Regions from separate parts of the Bradyrhizobium sp. HKCCYLRH2060 genome, predicted to be linked through region 2. Evidence: riboswitches for the same ligand, from Rfam matches in the RefSeq annotation. Region 2 holds a riboswitch; the other holds the start of a gene.
What was found. Region 2 has a riboswitch for S-adenosylmethionine ahead of ACQR10_RS09805 (GNAT family N-acetyltransferase). Riboswitches for the same ligand answer to the same signal wherever they lie in the genome.
Positions count from the first base shown of each region.

Region 1: another riboswitch for S-adenosylmethionine. It lies ahead of metX (homoserine O-acetyltransferase MetX); the one in region 2 lies ahead of ACQR10_RS09805 (GNAT family N-acetyltransferase).

Region 1 covers NZ_JBNPUK010000013.1:89-5,234, reverse strand. Annotated here, with positions in the region: gene ACQR10_RS23580 (prephenate/arogenate dehydrogenase family protein) at 1-860, opposite strand, end outside; gene hisC (histidinol-phosphate transaminase) at 857-1,954, opposite strand; gene ACQR10_RS23570 (chorismate mutase) at 1,992-2,825, opposite strand; SAM riboswitch at 3,021-3,100, shown strand; gene metX (homoserine O-acetyltransferase MetX) at 3,183-4,436, shown strand; gene metW (methionine biosynthesis protein MetW) at 4,440-5,102, shown strand.
Region 2 covers NZ_JBNPUK010000003.1:451,915-457,060, reverse strand. Annotated here, with positions in the region: gene ACQR10_RS09815 (IS1182 family transposase) at 1-1,057, shown strand, start outside; gene ACQR10_RS09810 (serine hydrolase domain-containing protein) at 1,175-2,566, opposite strand; gene ACQR10_RS09805 (GNAT family N-acetyltransferase) at 3,073-3,543, opposite strand; SAM-I-IV-variant riboswitch at 3,589-3,698, opposite strand; gene ACQR10_RS09800 (DUF3551 domain-containing protein) at 3,851-4,099, opposite strand; gene ACQR10_RS09795 (hypothetical protein) at 4,271-4,882, opposite strand.

The sequences.
Region 1 (5,146 bases), on a different contig from region 2:
CGGCGGATCGCGCGCGTGCGGGTGAAGTGATCGAACAGCGCCTCGCCGTCGCCGCGCCGGATCGCCCGCGTCAGCTTCGACAGGTCCTCGGTGAAGGTGCCAAGCATGTCGAGCACGGCATCCTTGTTGCTCAGGAAGATGTCGCGCCACATCGTCGGATCGGAGGCGGCGATGCGGGTGAAGTCGCGGAAGCCGCCGGCGGAGAACTTGATCACCTCGGACTCGGTCACCTGCGCCAGCTCGTCGGCGGTGCCGACGATGGTGTAGGCGATCAGATGCGGCAGGTGGCTGGTGATCGCGAGCACGCGGTCGTGATGGTCCGGCGTCATGATCTCGACCTTGGCGCCGAGCGCCGTCCAGAACGCACGCAGACGATCGATCGCGCCGGCATCGACGCCGTCGGGCGGCGTCAGGATGCACCAGCGGTTGATGAACAGCTCGGCGAAGCCGGAATCGGGCCCGGAATTCTCGGTGCCGGCCACGGGATGGGCCGGCACGAAGTGGACGTTCGCCGGAAGATGCGGCGCCATGTCGCGCACGATCGCGCCTTTCACCGAGCCAACGTCGGAGACGACGGCGCCCGGCTTCAGATGCGGCGCGATCTCGGCCGCAACCGGACCGCAGGCGCCGACGGGAATGCAGAGGATGACGAGATCGGCGTCCTTGACCGCCTCTTCATTGCTCGCGACGACGCGGTCGACGACGCCGAGCTCGGCGACACGCGCGCGCGTCTTCTCCGAGCGCGCCGTGGTGACGATCTCGCCGGCCACGCCCTGCAGCCGCGCCGCGCGCGCGATCGAGCCGCCGATCAGGCCGAAGCCGATCAGCGCGACGCGTTCGAATCGCCCCGCGACGCTCATGTCGCCCTCATGAATTCGCTGAGAGCCTCCACGACCAGACGATTGGCCTCCTCGGTGCCGATCGTCATGCGCAACGCGTTCGGCAGCTTGTAGTTGGCGAGCGCGCGCAGCACGAGGCCGCGCCGGGTCAGGAATTCGTCGGCCTCGACCGCGGTCTTGCCCTTGTCGGTCGGGAAGTGGATCAGGATGAAATTGGTGACACTCGGCGTCACCTTCAGCCCAAGCTTGCCGATCTCCTCGGTCAGCCAGTTGCGCCACGTTTCCGTGTGCGTTTTCGACATCTGCTGATGCGCGGTGTCCTCGATCGCGGCGACCGCCGCGAGCATCGCCGGCGAGGAAACGTTGAACGGTCCGCGGATGCGGTTGATCGCATCGACGATATGCGCCGGGCCGAACATCCAGCCAACGCGGAGCGCCGCGAGCCCGTGGATCTTCGAGAACGTATGGGTGACCACGGTGTTCTCGGTCGTGGCGACCAGCTCGAGCCCGAACTCATAGTCGTTGCGCGAGACGTAATCGGCATAGGCGGCGTCGAGCACCAGCACGACCTGCGACGGCAGGCCGGCGCGCAGCCGCTTGACCTCGTCGAACGGGATGTAGGTGCCGGTCGGGTTGTTCGGGTTGGCGAGCCAGACCAGCTTGGTGCGCGGCGTCACCGCGGCAAGGATGGCGTCGACGTCGGTGCGATACTCCGTCTCCGCGGCAACCACGTTCCTGGCGCCGCAGGCCATGGTCGCAATCGGATAGACCAGGAAGCCGTGCGCGGTCGAGATCGCCTCGTCGCCTTGGCCGAGAAAGGTGTGTGCCAGCAGATTGAGGATCTCGTCGGAGCCGGCGCCGCAGACGATGCGGTCGGGATCGAGGCCGTAGGTGCGGCCGATCGCCTGGCGCAGCACCCGTGAAGTCCCTTCCGGATAATCTTCCAGGTGAGTGGCCGCACTCTTGAACGCCTCGATCGCCCTCGGCGAGGGGCCGAACGGGGTCTCATTGGCCGACAGTTTGAAAACCTTGCGGCCCGGCTCCGGCTGGGGACTCTTGCCCGGTGTATAGGGCGCGATATCGAGGATGCCGGGGTTCGGCACGGGGCGGTTCATCGTCAACTCCGGAAAATCATCACTGGCGCGGGGCGTCTCAGCTCGGAACCGTATAGCGTTTCGCATGGCCGCCGACGAGGGCGGCGGAGCGTACCGAGGCGCCCGCCGCGATCAGGGCAGCCCTGATCTTGTCGAGGTTCGACGGCGACTCGATCGATACCAGCAGTGCGGCGCCGTCGAAGGCGGTATCGGGCACCGCGATGACGTCGGCGAGCGGCGACAGCGCCCGCGACACCTGCGCATTCCAGCCGGAGACGCGGATGCTCCAGGTCTCGACCTCGAGCACCAGCGCATCGTCGGCGACGCGCGACACCGCGAACACCGGCAGCGCGGCGGGATGGTCGGCGCGCTCGATGAACGGCATCCGCGCGATGATCTTTGGTGCGCCCACGGGCTCGAGCGTGATCCACCACGGCGTATGGCCGGAGGTCGTCGACACCAGCGCGAGATCGCCCTTCGAGCGCGCCACAGCCTCGACTGCGGCTTGCGCGCTGAAATGCGGCACGTAGGGCACCACGAATCCGAAATGGAACCTGGCGGAATCGCGCATCGCGGATTCTCCGACCGACACGTCGGCATGAACCGAGAACGGCGCCTGCACATAGGTGAAGGTCGAGACGATCACGCGCCAGATCCCCTCGACGGTGTCGAGCGGCAGGATGCCGCGATGGCGCTGCACCAGGCGGCGCATCATGTCGGCCTCGCGCGCGGGCCTGAACGCCGAGCCAACCTCCTGGGTCTTCTTGACCTTGATCAGCCGGTCGATGATGTCGGCCCTGTTCATCAGCAACTGATGGACCTGCTCATCGATGGCATCGATCTCCTTGCGCAGATCGGCGAGCGAGGGCGGGGCGGGCGGCGGGTTCGACATGGTCCGTGTCACTCTTCGCGAGGCCACGGGAAAACCTGCGGCCAAAGGAACGGATGCCGTTCTCTCCGATGCCGCGGACCTGCGCAACAGCAAGTTTACCTTGCGCCATCCAGGCTTGGCTGACCTGCGGCAGAGCGCCCGACCAACGGTCAACCCCAGCTTGCCTTGACGAATAGCGCCCGCGGGACTAGTTTCTGCCCGTTCCGTGGTCATTTGAGCCGGCCGGCTTGCAGCCACGTTAAAAAACTCGCTAAACAGGCCGGGGACGTTATCGATCCCGGCCGAACCCCAGTTCAGGCCGGGTTTTTCATGGCCTGATGTGTCACGTGGTTCGGGAGCCCTGGCCGGATGGCTGGGGTGAGAGACATGACAGGTCTGACGCCGAAGTCCAAATCTGCGACGTCCAAATCCGCGACGCCTACATCCGCGTTGCGCACGGTCGCGCCCGACGAGCGCTCGCACGAGGTCGATCATCCGAGCTCGCCGGTGGCGCAGTTCGGCGCCGACAAGCCGCTCAGGCTCGATTGCGGCGTCGACCTGTCGCCGTTCCAGATCGCCTACCAGACCTACGGCGAGCTCAATGCCGACCGATCGAACGCGGTGCTGGTCTGCCACGCGCTGACCGGCGACCAGCACGTCGCCAACCGCCATCCCGTCACCGGCAAGCCCGGCTGGTGGGAGACGCTGGTCGGTCCCGGCCGCCCGCTCGATCCCAGTCGCTATTTCATCATCTGCTCCAACGTGATCGGCGGCTGCATGGGCTCGACCGGGCCGGCCTCGCTGAACCCCGCCACCGGCAAGGTGTGGGGGCTCGATTTCCCGATCATCACCATCCCCGACATGGTGCGGGCGCAGGCCATGCTGATCGATCATCTCGGCATCGACACGCTGTTCGCCGTGGTCGGCGGCTCGATGGGCGGCATGCAGGCGCTGCAATGGACGGTGGCCTATCCGCAGCGCGTGTTCGCCAATCTCGCGATCGCCTGCGCGACGCGCCACTCGGCGCAGAACATCGCCTTCCACGAGCTTGGCCGCCAGGCCGTGATGGCCGATCCCGACTGGGATCACGGCCGTTACGCCGACAAGGGCACGCATCCGCATCGCGGCCTGGCTGTGGCGCGCATGGCTGCGCACATCACCTACCTCTCCGACGCCGCCTTGCATCGCAAGTTCGGTCGCCGCATGCAGGACCGCGAGCTGCCGACGTTCTCCTTCGACGCCGATTTCCAAGTCGAGAGCTACCTGCGCTACCAGGGATCGTCCTTCGTCGAGCGCTTCGACGCCAACTCCTATCTCTATCTGACGCGGGCGATGGATTATTTCGACATCGCCGGCGACCATGACGGCGTGCTGGCGGCGGCGTTTCGCGGCATCAAGACCCGTTTTTGCGTGGTGTCGTTCACCAGCGACTGGCTGTTTCCGACTGCGGAGTCGCGCGCGCTGGTGCATGCGCTCAACGCCTCCAGCGCGCGGGTGTCGTTCGCCGAGATCGAGACCGACCGGGGCCACGACGCGTTCCTGCTCGATGTCCCCGAGTTCTTCGAGATCGCCAGCGCCTTTCTCGATTCCGCCGGCAAGGCGCGCGGGCTTGCCCATGCGAAGGGAGACTGAGCCATGAGCATGCAGGGTGTGCTGCCGCTGAACGGCTTCACTGGCGGCGAGGTGCTGGCCTATCGGCCTGATCATCTGCTGGTCGCCGGCATGGTCGAGCGCGGCTCCAAGGTGCTCGACATCGGCTGCGGCGATGGCGATCTGCTGCAACTGCTGGAAAGCCGCGGCATCGACGGCCGCGGCATCGAGCTGTCCCGCGAGGGCGTCAACCATTGCGTCGCCAAGGGGCTCGCGGTGGTGCAGGGCGACGCCGATACGGATCTCGTCGATTATCCGGACGACGCGTTCGACTACGTGATTCTGTCGCAGACCCTGCAGGCGACGCGGCAGCCCAAGGTCGTGCTGGAGAACCTGCTGCGCATCGGCCGCCGCGCCATCGTCACCTTTCCGAATTTCGGCTTCTGGCGGCTGCGGCTGCAGTTGCTGGTCGGTGGCCACATGCCGCGCACCGACAATCTGCCCTTCACCTGGTACGACACGCCGAACATTCATTTCTGCACCATCAAGGACTTCGTGCAGCTCTGCGACGAGATCGACGTCAAGATGGAACGCGCCGTCGCCCTCGATAGTTACGGCCGTCCCCTGCGCGTCGCCATGCCCTGGTGGTTCTGGAACATGTTCGGCGAGCAGGGGGTGTTCCTGCTGAGCAGGGGTGAGCGGCGGTAGGGAACCGAGCGCAGCCCCGGGGTGCTGCCGAAGTTTGGTCCTCG
Region 2 (5,146 bases):
GGGTCTGGATGGAGCTGTCCCCGATCACTCGACGTTCTCGAAGAACAGGCACGGCCGCTTCCGTGAGAGCGATCTCTTTCGCCGCGTGTTCGAGACCGTCTTGCGGCGCTGTATCCGGGAGCGCCTGGTTGGCGGCGAAGGGTTCGCGGTCGACGCGAGCCTGATCAAGGCGGATGCCAATCGGCAGAAGGGAATCGAAGGCGATAAGGGGCTTCCGCCGGAGGCCACGGGCCGAGCAATTGACGAGTACCTTGCTGCTCTTGATGATGCCGCGTTCGGTGCCGCGACGGAGGTCACGCCCAAGTTTGTATCGCCCTCCGATCCGGCGGCACGCTGGACGGGAGCGCATGGCGGCCAAGCCTTCTTCGCCTACTCGACGAACTATCTGGTCGACGTCGAAAACGCGATCATCGTCGATGTCGAGGCGACCACGGCGATCCGCCAGGCAGAAGTGTTGGCCGCCAAGCGCATGATTGAGCGTTCACTCGAAAGGTTCGATCTTTATCCAAGCCGGCTTCTCGGCGACAGCGCCTATGGCTCCGCTGAGATGCTCGGGTGGCTGGTCTACGAGCACGGGATCGAGCCGCACGTGACCGTCTTCGACAAGTCGACCCGCACTGACGGGACCTTCTCGCGTGAGGCCTTCACTTACGACCATGCTGGGGACGTCTATCGCTGCCCCGGTGGCAAAACCCTCACCACCACAGGAACGCTGGTGAACGACGACAAGACGATCCTCTACCGCGCGAGCAAGCACGACTGTCAAGCATGCTCTCTGAAAAGCAGGTGTAGCCCGAACACCCCGGCCCGGAAAGTGCCACGCTCGATCTATGAGGGCGCTCGCGACATGGCACGCGAGATCGCAAGCTCATGGGAGGGCCGCACTTCACGGCGGCTCCGCAAGAAGATCGAGATGCTGTTCGCGCATCTCAAGCGCATTCTCAAGCTCGATCGGCTACGACTAAGAGGGCCGAACGGCGCGCGTGACGAGTTCACCCTTGCTGCAGCCGCTCAGAATCTTCGTAAAATGGCCAAGCTGATCCCGATGCCCGCGTGACTCCCCCACCAAGCCAACGCGTCCTCGGAACAGCCGGCGTTCACAACGAAACTACTGCCGACTTTTTCAACGGAATCGACCCTGAACCGACGTCGCGAGCCGATTGCTGCATGCAGATCACTGAGGCAGCGCCACCCCGGCGATTTGCATGACGCCAAGCTGGTCGAACAACTCAATCTGCTCACCGTTCAGCACTGGAATGTAGCAACGACGTCTAGCAGCCGAGATCAAGATACAGAGCTTATCCTCCGCGACCGCCCATGTCCCCGTTGCAGGCCCAAAGGACTCGTCCCAGTGCGGATAAGTCATCCGGCCGTCGGGCTCGAATCGCATGGATAACGGACCATTCTTGAGCTTCGGACCGAAGCTGATCGTCTTGCCCTTGAATTTTGCGGCCAGGGTCTCACCTGTCGGTCTTTCGCCGGTTGCTGCGGTGAGCGAGGCATCGGGCCCCGGATCATAGCCATCGGCCTTCAGGATGAGCCAGAAGAGCCTAGCCATGTTGCGAAATGAAGGTTCGACGTACGGCGCATCGCGGTCGACACGATGCACCACGACAAGGTCGAGTGCGGGTACGACTAAGGCGTATTGGCCGCCGGCACCTTGGGCCATAAAGCTGCCCTCGGGCAAAGTCACCGTAGGCGCAACGTCACCGCCCAGAAAGCCGATCCACCAGAGATAGCCATAGCCCATCCCGAACGCTGCTTTCGAATAGCTGCGCGTGCTCTCTTCCACCCACTCCCGCGGCACGATCTGGTGTCCGGCCCAATTGCCTTTGTGAAGATAGAGAAGTGCAAAACGCGCCAAGTCCCGTGCGCTCATGCGTATCTCATAGGCGGGGTGGATAGACGCTTCGCCGCGGACGTAGCTGCCATCCTGTGGCCGGTAGTCCTGCATGCCGATTGGCTTTGCGATCTTTTGGTCGAGCGCCTCGAAGAGGCCGATGCCAGTTGCGTGCTCGTAGATCGTGCCAAGCGCGTTGAAGTCCCAATTGTTGTAATACCAGAAGGTGCCGGGCGGGTGACTGCCGCGCGGCGGTCTCATCTTGGCATTGTCCGGCGTCTCATAGAGCGCCGCGTGGTAGACCCCGGAACGCGCTTCGAGGAGTTCGCGCACCGTCGCGCCCTTCTCGACCCCGGTCAAGCCAGGCGGGTTATCGTCGATGCCAAGTTCGCCAAGCGTGCTGTCAAGGTTGATCTGGTGATCCGACACTGCGATGCCGATCAGGGCGCTGAGCATGCTCTTGCGGATTGAAGCGACTTCCATCGGCTTCGTCGTACTGCCCCACTCGGCCACGACCTTGCCGTGCTGAACGATCACAACCGCGCTCGAATGAATCTGATCCGAAAAGGATCGCGCTTGGGTCAATCCGGTTTCTGACCAACCCAATTCTGCAGGCGTGACGCGCTCCCACTCCGCTGCTGGGAAGCCATCTTCAGCTTGGGCATGCTCGAACCGAACCAAAGCGCCGAGCAGCACGACAGCGAAAACAATCTGGCGAATATGCATAGGATGATCCCACCCGTTGCGAGCTTGACCAGATTGCTACACACTAATCATTAACGGAATTAAGCAGAACGCCTGTTGAAGTGTTTTCTTTGGATACCCGCCAACCATCCTCATAGCGACGTCTCTTGTTGGCCCACAACGGACATGGAACGAACGGAACTCCCTTACGACCAAACTGTGTGACCGGCTGGTGAGAAATCGCTACTCATCCTTATTCAACGCGGCGATGAGGACGCCAACCTCTTCAACAGGTAAGGATCGTCACGCGCTATCAACTCTTCTGTCCTTGGGAGCTTTCCGAAAGCAAACCGTGCCTCCTCGATGCAAGAAAAATAACACAAGCATCTCCGTGCCATCTGAATGCTCGACCTCAACCATGTAGGATGCTAGCGATGGCGGAGTAACCACCCCATGTAAGGCTGGTCTGAGAGGCGATCTCGATTGTGCAACACGATCGAAAAGCAGACTTGATCATCTATTCCTTGTCGTCACATCGCCCTCGACCATCATTTCGTCAGCCATCTCTCGAAGTACAAATTGATCGGGTTGGAAACGTAAGGGCCATACGCTGGGCACGGAACGAACCCCTTCGCCCGATAGAGCCTCTGGGCATCGGGAAGAAATTCCGTGGTTTCCAGCCGCAGAACCGACAGCTTGGCGGTCAAGGCCGCTTCCACAACGCGCGTCAGGAGCCTGCTGCCTATTCCAGTTGTCCGAGCCTCGGTGACGACATACATGCGCTTCACCTCCCCGGTACCATCCGCGAACACCTGCAGCCCTGCACAGCCAACGGCTTGTCCGGCAATCCGCGCGATAAACATTTGCGTGTCGTCGTGCGCTAGCCGATCAATTGGAGAGCCGTGATTCCTCTCCACCCCGCAGACCTTGTTTAAGAAATCGTCCAGCGCGGTTACGAGATTAATCAGGTCCGGGGACCTTGCATCGGCCAGCTCAATTTCGATTCGATCGACAGTCATTCTCGTCCCCTTCTTCGAAGAGATGAGCGCATGACGCCGTGGTGGCTTGTCCCGTTTAGTTGCCGGACCGGCCACATCTTCTTCCGAAGGAAGAAAGCCACCTTGCTCGGGGAGCAGGTTGGCGCTGGGCGTCGGCCCAACTCTTGATGTTGGAGTTGACGATAGCGGGCACTATCGAGCTTGGCAAGTACGCCCCCAGTTCGAGGAACAACGCGTGGCCGCTCCTGGCTCATCTCGAACCTTTTGGTCGGCTCCGACGATGGCCGCTCCGTCGAAGATTGGGGTCTTGTCAGGCCGCAATCGGCGCCTACCGGGGAGGCCGACGGCGGCTCGGCTCAGGCGGGCGCTGTGCATAGGGGTTCGGCAGGCACATGGCCGAAAGGCCCGCGGCCCCCGCTCTGCACGCCTCCCACGACCTGTACTGGCACGCGATCGTGCTGGACCCGCCCCACTCCCATGTCTGGAGGCACACCGGATCATTGCCATCGAACCGCTGGGCCGCGGCTGGAGCGGTTGCAAGCACGATGATCGAAGTCATGAGGAGAAGCGCGCGCATCATCAGCCATCATGACATGAGGCTGACCAATCCGAAAGGGTCTGCCGGCGCGGCCACGTCCACGCGCGCTTGATCCGCAGGCGCGGCGGGTTTCGGTACCCGCGTCGTCAGGTGACCCTCTCTTGCTCCACGGAAAGCAGGCGATCGCAGCTAGCTTCGGCGGCTCATGAGTCAGAAATAGGAGCGCGGCTGCTGCCTGGTATGTTGGCCGAGGTAGCGTCTCACGGTCGAAAGATTTTTCGGTTCAGAAAGCTTCTCAAATACCTGATGCACCAATTCATCGTGATCGGAGGCAACAATTGCGACGGCGTCCCTCAGGTTTCTAAGCTGACGCCACGAAAGAGCAGGCTCCGCTGCTGCCACCAAAGCCCAAAATACAGGGCGCCATAACCCGGTGTCGAAGGGCTTCGACGCCTGAAATATGGAAAACAGCGCCTCTGAACGACTCCCCATGTTTTCAATGGCGCCAGAAGCAGCGACGTACTTTATGAGAAGTTCTTTGGCGGGCGGCCCGTTGCCGCGCTCAAGATATGCCCTGATCGGCCATGCCGAGACGGCTACACGATTGAAAATATCCTCCTGACAGTCGGCTGCCAGAATCGCCTCTTCAAGGAGGCGGCTATACCTTTCATCGGGCCAATGGCGTGCGACGTGAGATAACGCCTGACACCTGAACCAAGGTGCTTCTATCCCCCTTGCGACGCTTAGCGCTTCGTCAGGGCGAGCAGATGCGAGGCGGATCGCGAGGTCTCTTGCTTTGGTCGGGGTCAGGGTCTTGCTCACCCAAACCGACTACCATAACTCCCCGCAACGGCCAATTGGATGGAACGTCAGATTCTGGCCTAAAGGTGAACTATGCTGGTTCAAGGCTGACGCATGGTCTCAACCCAACGCCGTCGTCAGGACGTCCAGATCCGCAGAGCACCAACAGTCTCGAACTCGGCGAGCCTAAAGCTCTTTGTCACAGACAACGCTGCCGTAGGGTGGGCAAAGCGACGCCAAGGGCGGCGCGTGCCCACCATCGGTGGCGCTGGGTGTAGGCGGTGG